2 regions of the Shewanella sp. SG44-2 genome follow, and region 2 is predicted to be linked to the other one. Evidence: riboswitches for the same ligand, from Rfam matches in the RefSeq annotation. Region 2 holds a riboswitch; the other holds the start of a gene.
What was found. A riboswitch is a leader RNA that binds a small molecule or an ion and turns the genes downstream of it on or off. The one in region 2 is predicted to bind cobalamin.

Region 1 (7,669 bases), on a different contig from region 2:
TAACTGCCGCAACCATTTTATCTCGCCAGACATGTTGTTCCCTTAAACCACATTATTAACGCCAGCATCATCGAAACTGGCCATTTGATTGTAAAAATTCACCGCTGCTTGAATTAACGGTAACGCCAACGCAGCGCCAGTGCCTTCTCCAAGTCTTAATCCCAGCGACAACAATGGTGTTGCTTGTAGCTGTTGTAACAGAAGCTTATGTCCTTGCTCTTGCGACTCATGAGCAAAAACTAAATAGTCTCTTGATTGTGGAGATAATTTTACCGCAACTAATGCTGCAGCAGTAGCGATAAAACCATCAATCACCACTAATATTTTTTGTTCCGCTGCCGCCAGTATCGCCCCGGTCATTTGCACTATTTCAAAACCGCCAACGTGAGCCAAAATTGCTTCAGGAGAAACTAACTCATGTTGATGTAAATCAAGTGCTTGGTTAATAAGTTTTGTTTTGATCACCAAGGTAGCATCATCTATTCCCGTGCCTCGACCAACACATTGCTCAACATCAATATTGAGCATAGCTGACATTACCGCAGTCGCAGCAGAAGTATTGCCGATACCCATTTCACCTAAAGCAATTAAATTACACCCAGCATCAACATGGCGAGCAATCAACTGTCGAGCAAATTCAAAACCTTGGGCGACTTTTTCAAGTGGCATAGCCGCCGCTAAATGCATTGCTTTAGTCCCTGCGCCTAAGCGTTGGTCGATAACATTTGCTTGGCCTGTAAGCGGTTGTAATATTCCGCAATCGATAATTTCGAGCTCAAACCCAACTTGGCGACAAAACACATTAATTGCCGCGCCGCCTTGGACAAAATTATGCACCATTTGAGTGGTCACTTCGCTTGGCGCAATCGACACGCCGTAAGCGGCAATACCATGGTCAGCAGCAAACACTAACATCGTTGGCTTAGTGATTTGCAGCGGTGTGCTTAACGACTGTTTATCGCCGCGGTACTGCACCCGAGCAATTTTTAATGCCAAAGATTCTAGTTGCCCTAACGCCCCTAATGGTTTGGTTTTTTGATTAATCTTATGTTGAATATTGGCATCAACATCTGACTTAACAGCTTCTATGACAAACATGAAAACTCCAGCAATTTGGGCAGATAAATTCAATATGATGTATTGCAGCACTCATCCAATTCTTATAAAAGTACCTCTCTAAACGCTTATTAAAGTGATTAGAGAAGTACTTATCAAAAGGCTTAGCGTTTAACGGCGTTGACGCAAAATAAACAAGAAAAATACGCTGCCCAATGCAGCAGTAATAATGCCGACAGGCAATTCTTGGTTAAATAAAATGCATCGTGCTATCACGTCAATCCACACCATAAATAAGCCACCCAACATCGCGGTTAAGATCATCGGCTGACGTCCGGAAAATAATAGCCTAACCGTATGCGGGATCATCAAACCAACAAAACCAATGCCACCACAAGTTGCCACCAACATTGCCGTAATAAGCGAACACAGTAACAACATACTTAAGCGCAATTTTGCGACATTAATGCCTAATGTATGAGCCGTTTCATCACCCGCTTGCAGCGCCATAATTTGCCGCCTGAACGCCAACATAACCAATAAACTAACCCCTACCGTCACACTGGGTAAGAGTAAATTAGACCAACTGGCTTTAGCAAAACTGCCTAAGCTCCAAAACAATACTGACGCCGCAGCCTGTGGAGTCGAAAAATACAACAGCAAGCTGGTCAATGCCCCAAATAGAAACGACGTTGCCACACCAGACAGCAACATACGTTCAACCTGGCTACTTCGACCAGATCCCGATAACATAAATACCACCAGCACTGATAAACTGGCGCCGATGAATGCTCCTATCGGTATACTTAATGTCGACCAAGACCACCAAGGTTGTGCGGTAAAGCTTGGCGCTATGGTCAATACTCCAGAAAACATCTCGGCAAATAAACCGGTCTGGCTGAATAACGACACCACTAACACCGCACCAAATGACGCCCCGGAGCTAATGCCAAATAAATACGGGTCGGCTAACGGATTGCGGGTCACAGTTTGTAAAACACTGCCGGCTATAGATAACCCTGCGCCAGCCACAAAGGCCAACAAAATTCGCGGTAAGCGTAATTCAAGCACAATACGTTGGGTTATCGTAACCGCATGTTCACGGCCATCAATCGCACTCGGCATGTCGCCGCCTAATAAGGTATTAAATATCATTAATACGTCATTAAGATGAATGTTGGCCGCCCCAAAACTGGCGGCAAATATCGGGGTAAGCAGCGTAGCCAATACCAACAGACTGAAACAAACATAGTAGCGACGTTGCGATGCATCAATCATGATCGGGGCATCCTTTCTGGCTAGGTTGGTAACCATAAAAATAACTAATCAGCGGCTTACCGTGTTGTGGGTGAAGATTAATGTCGCAGCACACACCAAACACCTCACTAATTTGCCGTTCGGTTAGCACTTCTGTTGGGGTACCTTTAGCAATTAAACGCCCTTGATCAAGTAGCAGTAATTTATCGCACATTGCACTGGCTAAATTCAGATCGTGTATAGAAGCAATAACACTAATGCCTAATGATTTAACCAGTTCAAGGATTTGAATTTGATAACGAATATCTAAGTGGTTAGTCGGTTCATCTAAAATTAGAATATGCGGCTGTTGCACAATGGCGCGGGCAATAAGGGCGCGTTGTTTTTCACCACCAGATAACAGTTCATACTGTTGTTGGGCTTTTTGCTGCAATCCAACTTTGGTTAAGGCACTTACCACACGTTCACGGTCTTGGGCAGTGTTTGAGTCAAACAAGCCTTTATGCGGAGTAAGCCCCATCGCCACTAACTGCTCGGTAGTCATGTCAAAATAATGCGGGGTATCTTGTTGCACCACAGCAATATTCTGCGCTAACAACTTAGAAGAATATTCACCGATGGGTTTAGAAAATATCTCAATATCGCCACTGGTTGGCACAATATAACGATACAAGCAGCGCAACAGGCTCGACTTTCCTGCACCATTTGGGCCTATTAACCCTAGCATTTGACCTTTAGGCAAACTGAAATGAATGTCCGCCAGAATCGTTTTATTATCGACTTGCCAAAAAAGATGATTTACATCTAATACAGATTCAGACATGAAAGTTAGCCCGCCATGTCCAATTATTTAACACAAACATTTATTTAATAACTCCCCTAAGTCACCCGCTTAGGCATGGATATTGAGGCGATTCAAAGCTGGTATCTGACTTATGTCCCCATACTCGATGGGTACATCTACAGTTGCGGGTACAGTTTGGGCTTATCCCAATTCCCAATACCTTGAAAGGCACTATGGTTTCGACGCAGATTATTACGACAATTATGACGCACGCTATTATGCAAATTATAGCGAAAAATGATGACACTAGGGTTGTAACGTTAAGCTCATGAAATGTTACGGCCAATGTAAGGTAAAGCTCACTTTAGCGGTATTGTTATTCATTGCAGTCGCTTGAAAACCGTCAACCTTATCAACATCATCAGGCCAATATACATCGAGCACCATAATAGCAGCATAGGGGATCGCTAGGTTAGCGAATAATCCGCTAGATTGGCCAACCTTAAGCACATAGCCCATTAAGCAGCGCATCACCCCACCGTGAGTAATCACTAACGCATGGGGGCAATCGACAGCTTGAGCGGTTTGCGGCACGTTTTGCCCTTGTTGTTCGTCGATTGACAGTAAACAAGAGTGCTGCTGTTGACATGAGCGCCACAGTTCATCAACCACGCTCATAAGCCCGGTCTCCACTCGCGCAGCAAAATCAATCACCGACTCGGCTTTATCTGGCGTGCTTTCAGCCGACCATGGGTTATCCCAATAGGCATCAAATTTAGCGGGGTTTTGCTGGTAAATTGCATCAAACGATTGCCCATCCCACACACCAAAATCAATTTCTTGCAGTGCTGGTATCGTCATTAACGGTAATGTTAATCGCTGCGTTAAAGGCTGGCTGAATTGCTGGCACCGTTGCAATGGTGAACTAAACACATGGCTAATGGGGAATTGCAGCTCTGCAAATGCTTGCTGCATTTGGGCCATCCCTGTCTCGGTAAGTTGTACATCGGTTTGGCCGCGAAATATAGACCCACCTTCGCATTCTCCATGGCGCATTAAAATTATCTTGGCTTGTTTCATTTAATTCAGCCTTGCTCTGGCAGTAAAAACTCGCGTACTATGGACGTCTATACGTTTATATGTCTAAAATACTATCTTAACAGGTAATCATTTAGAAGATAATCATTGTACGCAACAATTGTCCACGGCAGTTGTCTGCAACGGTTAACGCAACCATTGCAAATGACCGTTGAACATAACAATGATGTTATCGCCCTACTATTGTAAAAATAAGGGTATGCTTATCTCAATCAAGGTATCAAGCAACATAGTGATAAAAAGGTAACTGTTATGGCGAAATCGACTTCTTACAGTCAAACACTTGAACAACTTAATGCATTGTTAGCGCAGCGTATTGTGATTTTAGATGGCGCCATGGGCACCATGATCCAAGACTATAAGTTGGAAGAAGAAGATTATCGTGGCGAGCGTTTTAAAGATTGGCATTGCGATGTTAAAGGCAACAATGATTTATTAGTACTCAGCCAACCGCAAATCATTAAAGATATTCATACTCAGTACCTGCTAAACGGTGCCGACATTATTGAAACCAACACCTTTAATGCCACCACCATTGCCATGGCCGACTACGACATGCAGTCACTGGCTGCTGAAATTAACCTTGCTGGCGCCCGAGTCGCCCGCCAAGCAGCAGATGAAGTAGCAGCACAAACTGGTTCACCACGTTATGTTGCCGGTGTATTAGGCCCAACCAACCGTACCTGTTCTATCAGCCCAGACGTTAACGACCCAGGGTTTCGTAATGTCAGTTTCGATCAATTAGTTGAAGCTTATGTCGAATCAACCAGCGCCTTAATTGAAGGCGGCGCCGATATCATTATGGTTGAAACCATTTTTGATACCTTAAACGCCAAAGCCGCCCTGTTCGCGATTGAAAAAGTATTCGATCAGCTTGGCGATCGCTTACCCGTTATGATCTCGGGCACTATTACCGACGCCTCAGGCCGCACACTAACCGGCCAAACAACCGAAGCCTTCTATAACTCTTTACGCCACATCAAGCCGTTATCGATTGGCCTTAACTGCGCCCTTGGGCCTAAAGAGTTACGCCCGTACGTTGAAGAATTGTCACGTATTGCCGAATGTTATGTTTCCGCCCACCCAAATGCTGGCTTACCCAACGAATTTGGTGGCTATGATGAAACCCCAGAAGAAATGGCCGAAGTCATTAATCAATGGGCGCAAGAAGGCATGCTCAATATTGTCGGCGGCTGTTGTGGCAGTACACCAGCTCACATTAGCGCCATCCGTGAAGCAGTACTCAGACATGAACCAAGACAGATCCCAGATCTTCCAGTCGCGTGTCGTTTATCTGGCCTAGAACCACTTACCATCGATAAAAACTCGTTATTTGTGAACGTCGGCGAGCGCGCTAACGTGACCGGTTCGGCTAAATTTTTACGCTTAATTAAAGAAGAAAAGTTCGAAGAAGCGTTAGATGTCGTGCGCGAGCAAGTTGAAAATGGCGCGCAAATTATCGACGTCAACATGGACGAAGGTATGCTCGATGGCGTAGCGTCTATGGCGAAGTTTTTAAACTTAATCGCCTCTGAGCCCGACATCTCGCGTGTGCCAATCATGATTGACTCATCAAAATGGGAAGTGATAGAAGCGGGCCTTAAATGTGTTCAAGGCAAGTCGATTGTTAACTCTATTTCGATGAAAGAAGGCGAAGCCAAGTTTATTGAGCAAGCTACCTTAGTGAAGCGCTATGGCGCTGCCGCCATTGTCATGGCCTTTGACGAAGACGGCCAAGCTGATACACGTGAGCGTAAAACCCAAATCTGTACCCGTGCTTATCGCATTTTGGTCGATGTGGTTGGCTTTCCACCAGAAGACATTATTTTTGATCCCAATATCTTCGCCATTGCCACCGGTATCGATGAACACGACAACTATGCCGTCGACTTTATCGAATCGATAAAAGACATCAAAGCCACCTTGCCACACGCGATGATCTCCGGTGGCGTGTCTAACGTGTCATTCTCGTTCCGTGGTAACAACCCAGTACGCGAAGCCATTCACGCGGTATTTTTATACCATGCCATTCAAGCAGGCATGGACATGGGTATTGTTAACGCAGGTCAGTTAGCCATATACGATGATATTGACCCAGAGCTCAAAAAACGGGTTGAAAACGTAGTCCAAAACTTACCTTGCCCGGTTGCCGACTCAAGTAACACCGAACAACTGCTCGACATCGCTGAAAGCTTTAGAGGTGATGGCTCGCAAGTGGCCAAAAAAGAAGATTTAGCTTGGCGCAGTTGGCCGGTGTCTAAACGCTTGTCGCACGCATTGGTTAAAGGCATTACCGAATTTATTGATGAAGACACCGAAGCCGCTCGCCTAGAAGCCGTGCGCCCACTCGATGTTATCGAAGGCTCGTTAATGGACGGCATGAACGTGGTCGGCGACTTATTTGGCGCGGGCAAAATGTTCTTACCACAAGTGGTTAAATCGGCTCGGGTAATGAAAAAAGCCGTCGCTTACCTTAATCCTTATATCGAACTTGAAAAGGTGGCTGGCCAGTCAAACGGGCGAATTTTAATGGTCACCGTAAAAGGTGATGTGCATGACATCGGTAAAAATATCGTCGGCGTGGTACTGGCCTGTAACGGCTACGAAGTGGTCGACCTTGGAGTGATGGTATCGGTCGATAAAATTCTCGATGCGGTAAAAGAGCATAATATCGACATCATCGGCATGTCAGGTTTAATCACCCCAAGTTTGGATGAAATGGTTCACAACGTCAAAACCTTCCATCGTGAAGGCTTAACCATCCCTGCAATTATTGGTGGTGCAACCTGCTCTAAAATTCATACTGCAGTAAAAATAGCCCCGCATTATCCACACGGTGCCATTTACATTGCCGATGCATCTCGCGCCGTGCCTATGGTGTCGAAACTGATTAATAACGCTACTCGTCAAGCCACCATCGACGAAGCCTACGCAGAATACGACATGATGCGTGAGAAACGTTTGTCGCAAACCAAGCGTAAAACCATCGTGTCGATTGAAGCGGCGCGCGAAAACCGTTGCAAACACGACTGGGACAGCTACACCCCATTCACGCCTAATGTATTAGGCCGCCAAGTGTTTGAAGACTACCCACTAGAAGACTTAGTTGAACGTATCGACTGGACGCCGTTCTTTAGAAGCTGGGAGTTGCACGGCCATTACCCAGAAATTTTAAAAGACAAAGTCGTCGGCGAAGAAGCGGTTAAATTGTTTGCTGATGGCCAAGCCATGCTGAAACAAATCATTGCTGAAAAGTGGCTTACCGCCAAAGCAGTAATCGGTTTATTCCCAGCCAATACCGTCAACCATGACGACATTGAACTGTATACCGATGAAAGCCGCACCACATTGGAAATGACCACTCATCATCTACGTATGCAGCTTGAACGCGTGGGTAACGACAACTTCTGTTTATCAGACTTTGTTGCCCCAAAAGATTCAGGCGTTGCTGATTACATGGGCGGTTTTGCGGTA
Region 2 (7,669 bases):
AAATCCGTTAATGTTGCTTCACCGCGCCAATAACGCTCTAAAATAAACTTCAATTCACGCAGACGTCCTATACGGGGAAACCCTAAACTTGAAATTTTCATACTGCTTTACTTTTCGTTGAGCAAAAAATATGGCTATTTATGCAGAAAAACCGCATAGGCGTCTGGACGTCTAGAAGTTTATTGTGTTACTCTGCTGTCAAGCAATCGAATTGATTTCATCAGCTAGTTGAGCAAGATTCATGTGGAGAGAAAATGATAGAGCTTAGACACCTTCGCACCTTGATGGCGTTAAAGGAAAGTGGCAGTTTAGCGGGTGCAGCTAAAAAAAGGTTTGTAACCCAGTCGGCGCTTTCTCATCAAATAAAAGAGTTAGAAACACGGATAAACTCAACTATTTTTGTGCGTAAGAGCAAACCATTGACGTTTACTCACGAAGGTTCACGTCTGCTGAATTTAGCGGAAGAAATCTTACCGAAAGTGATTGCAACCGAGTCGGATCTTAAACGCGGTTTAGAGAGTGAAAGCCAACAACTTAAGCTTGGCATTGAATGCCACAGTTGTTTTCGTTGGTTAATGCCTGTTATTGAGCAATTTAAACAACATGCACCAGCAGCTCAAATTGACATTTCGAGTCGTCATTTATTTGATTCACTCAATGCATTGGAAACAGGCAGTTTAGACATAGTGCTAACATCAGACCCTGTGCCAGGACATAGCGTCGCTTATCAGCATTTATTTGATTTTGAAGTAAAATTAATTGTTGCCAGTGATAACGAATTAGCGACACAAGCGTTTGTCACGCCAGCGCAATTGGCAAAGCAAACCTTAATTAGTTACCCCGTGCCTTTAGCGCGTTTAGACATATACAAACACTTTTTAGAGCCTGCTGGTATTGAACCTGGCGAGCAAAAACAGTGTGATTTAACCTCAATGTTATTGCAACGAGTTGCCTGTAATGACGGCGTAGCAACCCTACCAACTTGGTCTATCCGAGAGAGTCAGGGGCTCAGTCTTACTGCGGTTAAATTAGGATCGGAAGGCCTGAAACGTCCATTATTTGGGGCTTATCGTCGCGACGCCACTAATGCAAATTTAATCCAAAAGTGGCTCGAACTGGTAGCGAGTGAAGGCATAAATCTACAACGGGTTGATTAATAAGCCTCGTTTAGATAGCACGCGTCGAAGCACAAGTCCTGGAGAATCAGGGTTTTGTGTTTGACGTAAATTATGTGCAATCAAAAATTCTTCGCGTAAATCTTCATCTAGTCCTAGTGACGCAAATGCTTCAAGCGATAACTGCTGCTGTTGTTTATCAATAAGTGACTTCAATACTTTTAACGATACTGGCCGAGATAACTCTGCATTTAAATAAGCAAAAGCCGTTAACGCAATCACCTGCCCAAACACACTAAACAACGCTAACGTTTGCATTTCATCCGCATCGATTTTAGTACCAACACCAATGTCATTGTCTTCGCGCAACAGTTCTATGCAATCCATCGCGATGATTTCATTTAATGCCCAATAACCTTGAACGAGTTTTTTGTAAGGCTCTGAAAGTTCATCAAGTCTTTCTTTAAGGTAAAACGAAAACGCGTAGCGATAAATGTTCACTTGGCCCAATCGGATTAAGGCATCTTTTACACTACGGCTTTTTGTTGATATGACACCTGCTGTTTGCGCGGTATTACTGCGTAACAATAAATGGGCTGCCAAAGCAGGATCCGCTGAAATGATATCGATAACGACTCGAATATCAGCTTCGTTAATCAGAGATTTTTTTAATGGAATTAATATGCCACGACGACCAATGACTTGCTCTTCATTGCCAATAATAGCTTGAACTTGAGTAAGGACTTGTTGCTCAAGATTAGTCATATTCATCAATTACCTTTTCTTAGAATAAATCACTTTATTCATTAATTTAACGATATATTAAAACGAAAGCCAGTAATAGTTTACTGGCTTTCGAAAGGTTATTCGCTAAAAAAGATAATCTAGAAACGATAACCCGCGGTAAGTCTAATTGAGCGACCAGTACCAGAATAATAACCACTGCCATAAGCCGAGTAATAACCGGTGCCAACATAATCTTCATCAAGCAAGTTATCTACACGTAAGCTACCATTCCAACCTGAATAGGTATAGTTAAGCGCAAGGTTTGTTAGCACGTAACTGTCTAACTTATCACCGGTATTGCTGTTGTCGCCTTCCATGTAACGCTCACCAGTGTAAACACCTTCAACAAAAGCTTGCCAATTATCAGCAAAATCATAGCTTACGAAGGCTTTACCTGAATGTTTTGCTACCCATGATAACGCTTTACCGTCGTTCTCACCTTGAGTGAACTCAGCATCAATATAGTCGTACGAAGCTCCTAGCAGCCAGTCATTAGATAACTGTACATCATAAGCAGTGCTCACACCAAAACGGCGAGACTCATCGGCGTTTACGTTAGCTCCACCACCATAAGGCCCATCAGTACGACCGCCTTCGTAAACAATCTCATCTTCTAACTCAAGTTGATAAGCATTGATTTTTAATGTCTGAGTCGTAGTGGTAAAGTCCCAGCCCGCTTCGTAAGAACGACCTGTTTGTGGATTCAAACCTTGTACATCAAGCGGGGTGTAAGCTTGCTCATCGACTTTAGCAAAACGGAAGTTATCATTTGCACGGACATAAAAACGATTTTCACTGCTTGGGCGATAATTTAACCCCAACTCCAACGCATGGGCGTCATTATCGATTTCAATACGATTCGGATAAAGTAATTGGTCATATAAATCGTCTGTCACTTCAGAATAACGACCACCGACGACATAAGATAAAGTCGGCGTGATCGGTACCGATGCTTGCACATAGGCGCTCTTTTGTGTCTGTTCATTATTTCGTTGCGTATAGAGCGTATCGAAATCTGCTTCACCTTTACTCACATCAATACCGGCAACAAAATTTAAATCGCCATGTTCTAAATGATAGTTAGCAGTAGCTTTAGGCGAGAAACTCAATAGATCGCGCTCAATACGCCCTGCGCCACCAAATAACAAGCTCGAGGTTGATGTATCTGAGTAGGTTAAATCTGCACCTAAGGCCCAGATTTTATTCAGCTGATATTGATAACCACTGCGCAATGCTGTGGTTATTTCATGAGAGAACTCACCTTCAGAAAATGATGCTACTTGGCGAGGATCGGCTTCATATTGCGCCAGCGTTAGCGCACCCGGTGCTTGGCGATCGTTATCAAAATGATTCACTTCAACAAAGAAGTCTTCGATATCTGTTTGATATTGCAAGCGACCAAGAATAGAGCTGGTTTCATTGTCATTATTATCGCGGTAATTATCGCTTTCGTTATAGCTCGCCGCTAAAAAGTAACGCCATGCATCGTTGATAGCCCCTGAAATATCACCTTTAGCTTCATAGGTATCAAAACTGCCACCACTAACCTGTAAGCCACCACCAGTTTCTGTTGGTGCTTTGGTAATGATATTGATAACGCCGCCAACAGCTTGGTCACCATATAATACCCCTGCGCTACCCGATAAAATCTCAATACGCTCAACTAAGTTAATCGGGATCGATTCAATACTCGGCGCTGAAATATCGATATTATTCAGTCTGCGTCCATCGACCAAAATTAAGGTGTTATTAGCGGCTTGTGATGCAGAAAAACCACGCATAGAAAATACGGTGCCCGAGTTATTATTCGACACCTGAATACCAGATTGTCCACGTAATAAATCGGTTAAATTGGTGGCGCCGCTCATTTGAATATCAGCAGCATCAATGACATTAACATTGGCTGCAATATTTAATGGCTTGGCAGCATTACGGCCAATAACCACAATGGTTTCATCCATGCTGATAGCCGAAGACGAGGGGGATGTAACAACTGATTCAATCGCAACAGCATTAACACTTGCGACACTGAAGACAGCACTTAATAACAGTGCGATTTTTGTTGGTTTAGTACCCATTTACCTTTAACTCCTGAAAGGAAAAATGGGGCAGTAGCGCCGCAATATAGAGCACCACTTTCGTCCTATTGTACAGAAAAGTTCTATAAAATAAGTCACTAGCGGTATCACATTACATTTCGAGATCTGCCCACCGAAATCATCGAAATCACCTTTAAGGCCGGTCTCCGGACTGAGGTTTTGGCGTTACACTAAAGGTAAACGCACGCGAGCCGAGATGATTAACGCAACACTGTTGCGCACCTGACTCTCACCAATCACCGTTGCGGGGGCAGTACCAGATTTACACTGGTTTCCCGATTATCCTGCTTTGGTCTATCGATCCAAAGCAAGCACCGTAAAGATTGACTATTAAATTATCATGAGTTGATATTCAGCTCATGATTGAAAAATATGTGTTGTTATGCCGGCATTAGCATTGAGTACCTTGGTACTGTCTGACGAATGAGTGGCATCATAAAATATTCACGCGGCGATTATAACGGATTCAAAGGTAAACTTGATACTAACAAAAGCTTAACTCACAGATTATTCAACTTGTCTGGCATTCAACATGTTGGGAAGTGACACTAGAAATGGCCAACAACGCTATCAACACGGCACTAATTATATTAACACGGCGCTAATATATGAACATGTCGTCAATGTTAGCGATAAATGTCGACGTTAGGGTTGGCTCATGAAGGCACGATAATTATCGATTGTGATTGGAACGGTCTCGGTGGTAAAAATAGCTGTACGAATAGATTTATGGATTAGGTAGACATTCTCGTCATCACTTATCACCGTAAAATAGCCCATCTCACCTTGTGGACGAGAGATATAAGACGCTTCAACCACTGCGGAAGAATGATGAATATTAGGCATACTGGTGCAGCCTAATAAACCATGTACAGCCTCGAGCCCGTCTACTTTAGAGCTGCCCAGCTGTTGATAAACAATTTTGCCTTCACAATTTTCTTGATATGTCGCTGCCATCGAATCTAAAAACTGGTCCGGTTCAACATCATTTGCTAAGCCTTTAAACCCCTGCATGCAGACTAAACGAGACCAATCATTTAATGATTCATTGGATGGAATAAACTCAGCCATTGTCATATCGCCACGTTTATCGCTGAATGCAAGCTTCCAATCTAATGGCGGTAAAAAACCAAATTTTGCAGATAAGGCCGTGAGCTTTTGGACATCCTCAGACATCACCATAGCACCTGATGAGTTATCAACGTCGTCAAATGTCATCAGTGCAGGAGGTATAGCCGATGCACCGCTCGGGAACAGGAACATAATCCCCAGACAGCCCGAGCAGCCGATAATTGCAGCAATCTTGTTCATCCAAATGAATCCTTATTTGGTCAAGAAAGAGATAAGTTGACTAAAAATCATTCTAATTATGTATATCCTATCCTGAACATACAACAATTGACACTTATCGATAACATTTACATTGTCGGTAAATGTTAGTTTAATTCTTCGTCGTCTTCGTCTTCATCTTCTGCATCGAATAACTCTTCTTCATCAACGGCAGATTCTGCAGCAATAGCGGCAGCTAAGCTTTTAGCCTTAAGATGCTTTTCAGTTTTACGCTTGTTACGATCAGCTTGCTTAGATAAAAAACCTTGTAGAGCTTGTTCGCCCCATGCTGTTGCTTCTGCTTCTGAAGCAAAACCATCTTGGCTTTTTGATACTATGGTTTTTGTCGCTGTCATACGACGAGTGATTTCGGTTTTCCAAGTGTTTTCGATTTGAATAACACGTAAACCATATTTTTTGCTATCGCTCATAATCTATTCTTTCCTACTTAAGGTATCACAGGCTAAAACCCATGAAATTTCAGCCGCGCAGTGTACTCGAAACGCACGAGTTTGGGCAGCTATTTAATGGTTATTTTTGCAGCTTATTTGAAAAACTAACTCAGTGGCAAGCGTAATGCTGCCACTGATAATAATATGATGAATAAAATCTCGCTGCGCTGAGGTTATTGTTTCACTAATTGGTTAGAACCAACAATCATCATTTCACATTTATGGCAATCAAACACCAACTTCAATTTATCTTTACCAACATCTAAAAACATTGGGTCGGCTTTAATCCCTTCAACTTCTTTCGGGCATAAGTTAAAGCTGTAACGTAAACAATGTTTGGTCACCATTAACGGTGCATCATGCAACACGTTATTTTTCTCATAGGTATCTTCAATTTGAATCACCCCATGCTGATGATAAAACGATTTCGCTTTTTCGTTCGCCACGTTAGATAAAAAGCTCAATGCTTTTTGTGGGAAACGCGCAGTTTTATCATGTACCCAACGCTCTGGTCGTTGGTAGCTCGTCACCCTTGTGGCCATTAATGCACTAACCGCATCGCGGCGCAGCTCGTTAACCACCGATGCAGGTAAAAACCACATTTGCTCAGTCAGTAAATTAATCTTGTTCAATACAAAATCACTACTGCCAAGTTTGCTGAGTTGCTTTTTGAGGTTTTCTGCCGTTTTAGCTTGATCATTTGCAGGAGCTTTATCGCAAGCTAAGGTAACGGTTGCACTTATACCGTGTATATCTGTAATGGTTAACCCAACGCCGTCATCGCTATCAAAAAATTGCATATCAACAGCAATTTTACGCGTGGCAGAATCTTTATTCAGGATAGCTTCAAACTTATGATCAAAGTTACGGAACATCATCACGCCAATTTTAAGATCTTTAGGTACCTCAGTTAAATACAAGGTATTACCGTCGGCGCGGTTAATGCGCACGCCGGAGAGCTTATCGTCAGACAACCGCTGGGTTTCATAATGCTCAACAAAAAAACATAAGCCATCACCATTGTTAAAATGAATGTCTTTGCCACTTTCACTGGTATCGATTTTAATAAAGTCTTTACCTACTTGGGTGATACGACCCACTTTCTCACCAATAAACTTAGGCGAACTAAAATGCTCAATGGCCTCAGTACGTTCATTGACAAAATAATCTGTTTTACCGCGGTTAAAACTTTTATCAGGATCGGGCGTAAAATTAAACTCGCAACGACCATGAGAAATAGATTCCAAATCATTTCGTTTAGCAATAATGGCATCCAGTTGTTGGCGGTAATGTGCGGTAACATTCTTAAGGTAAGTAATGTCTTTTAAGCGGCCCTCAATTTTAAATGAGCTAATGCCCGCATCAATTAAGGCTTCTAAATTATCTGTTTGGTTATTGTCTTTTAGTGATAATAAATGCTTATTTTCAGCTAATACTTCACCTTCACGCGTAGTTAAATTACACGGCAATCGACACATCTGTGAACATTCACCGCGATTAGCACTGCGATTAGAATACGCATGGCTTAAATTACATAAACCGCTATAACTGACACATAACGCACCATGAATAAAGAACTCTAACTTCATCTTTGTGCTAGCAGCAATGTCGCGAATTTGTGGAATATTCAACTCACGAGCTAACACGACTTGTGAAAAACCGACTTGTTCGAAAAAGACTGTTTTTTCTGGGCTGCGGTTATCAGTTTGAGTACTCGCATGTAACGCTATAGGTGGAAGATCTAATTGTAAAACCCCCATGTCTTGAACAATCAAGGCATCGACACCGGCTTCATAAAGTTGCCAAATAAGCTTTTGCGCTTTATCAATCTCGTCATCCATTAAAATGGTATTAAGCGCCACAAACACTTGGGCATGATAACGATGAG

Region 1: another riboswitch for cobalamin. It lies ahead of H5181_RS02870 (ABC transporter ATP-binding protein); the one in region 2 lies ahead of H5181_RS15315 (TonB-dependent receptor).

The regions. Positions count from the first base shown of each region.
Region 1 is NZ_JACJEU010000003.1:5,635-13,303, reverse strand. It holds gene H5181_RS02885 (adenosylcobinamide-GDP ribazoletransferase) at 1-33, opposite strand, end outside; gene cobT (nicotinate-nucleotide--dimethylbenzimidazole phosphoribosyltransferase) at 43-1,098, opposite strand; gene H5181_RS02875 (iron ABC transporter permease) at 1,228-2,334, opposite strand; gene H5181_RS02870 (ABC transporter ATP-binding protein) at 2,327-3,136, opposite strand; cobalamin riboswitch at 3,215-3,348, opposite strand; gene H5181_RS02865 (histidine phosphatase family protein) at 3,434-4,177, opposite strand; gene metH (methionine synthase) at 4,448-7,669, shown strand, end outside.
Region 2 is NZ_JACJEU010000023.1:20,626-28,294, reverse strand. It holds gene H5181_RS15330 (hypothetical protein) at 1-101, opposite strand, end outside; gene H5181_RS15325 (LysR family transcriptional regulator) at 255-1,157, shown strand; gene H5181_RS15320 (HDOD domain-containing protein) at 1,140-1,880, opposite strand; gene H5181_RS15315 (TonB-dependent receptor) at 2,000-3,979, opposite strand; cobalamin riboswitch at 4,120-4,334, opposite strand; gene H5181_RS15310 (hypothetical protein) at 4,646-5,311, opposite strand; gene H5181_RS15305 (DUF3622 domain-containing protein) at 5,437-5,760, opposite strand; gene H5181_RS15300 (U32 family peptidase) at 5,955-7,669, opposite strand, start outside.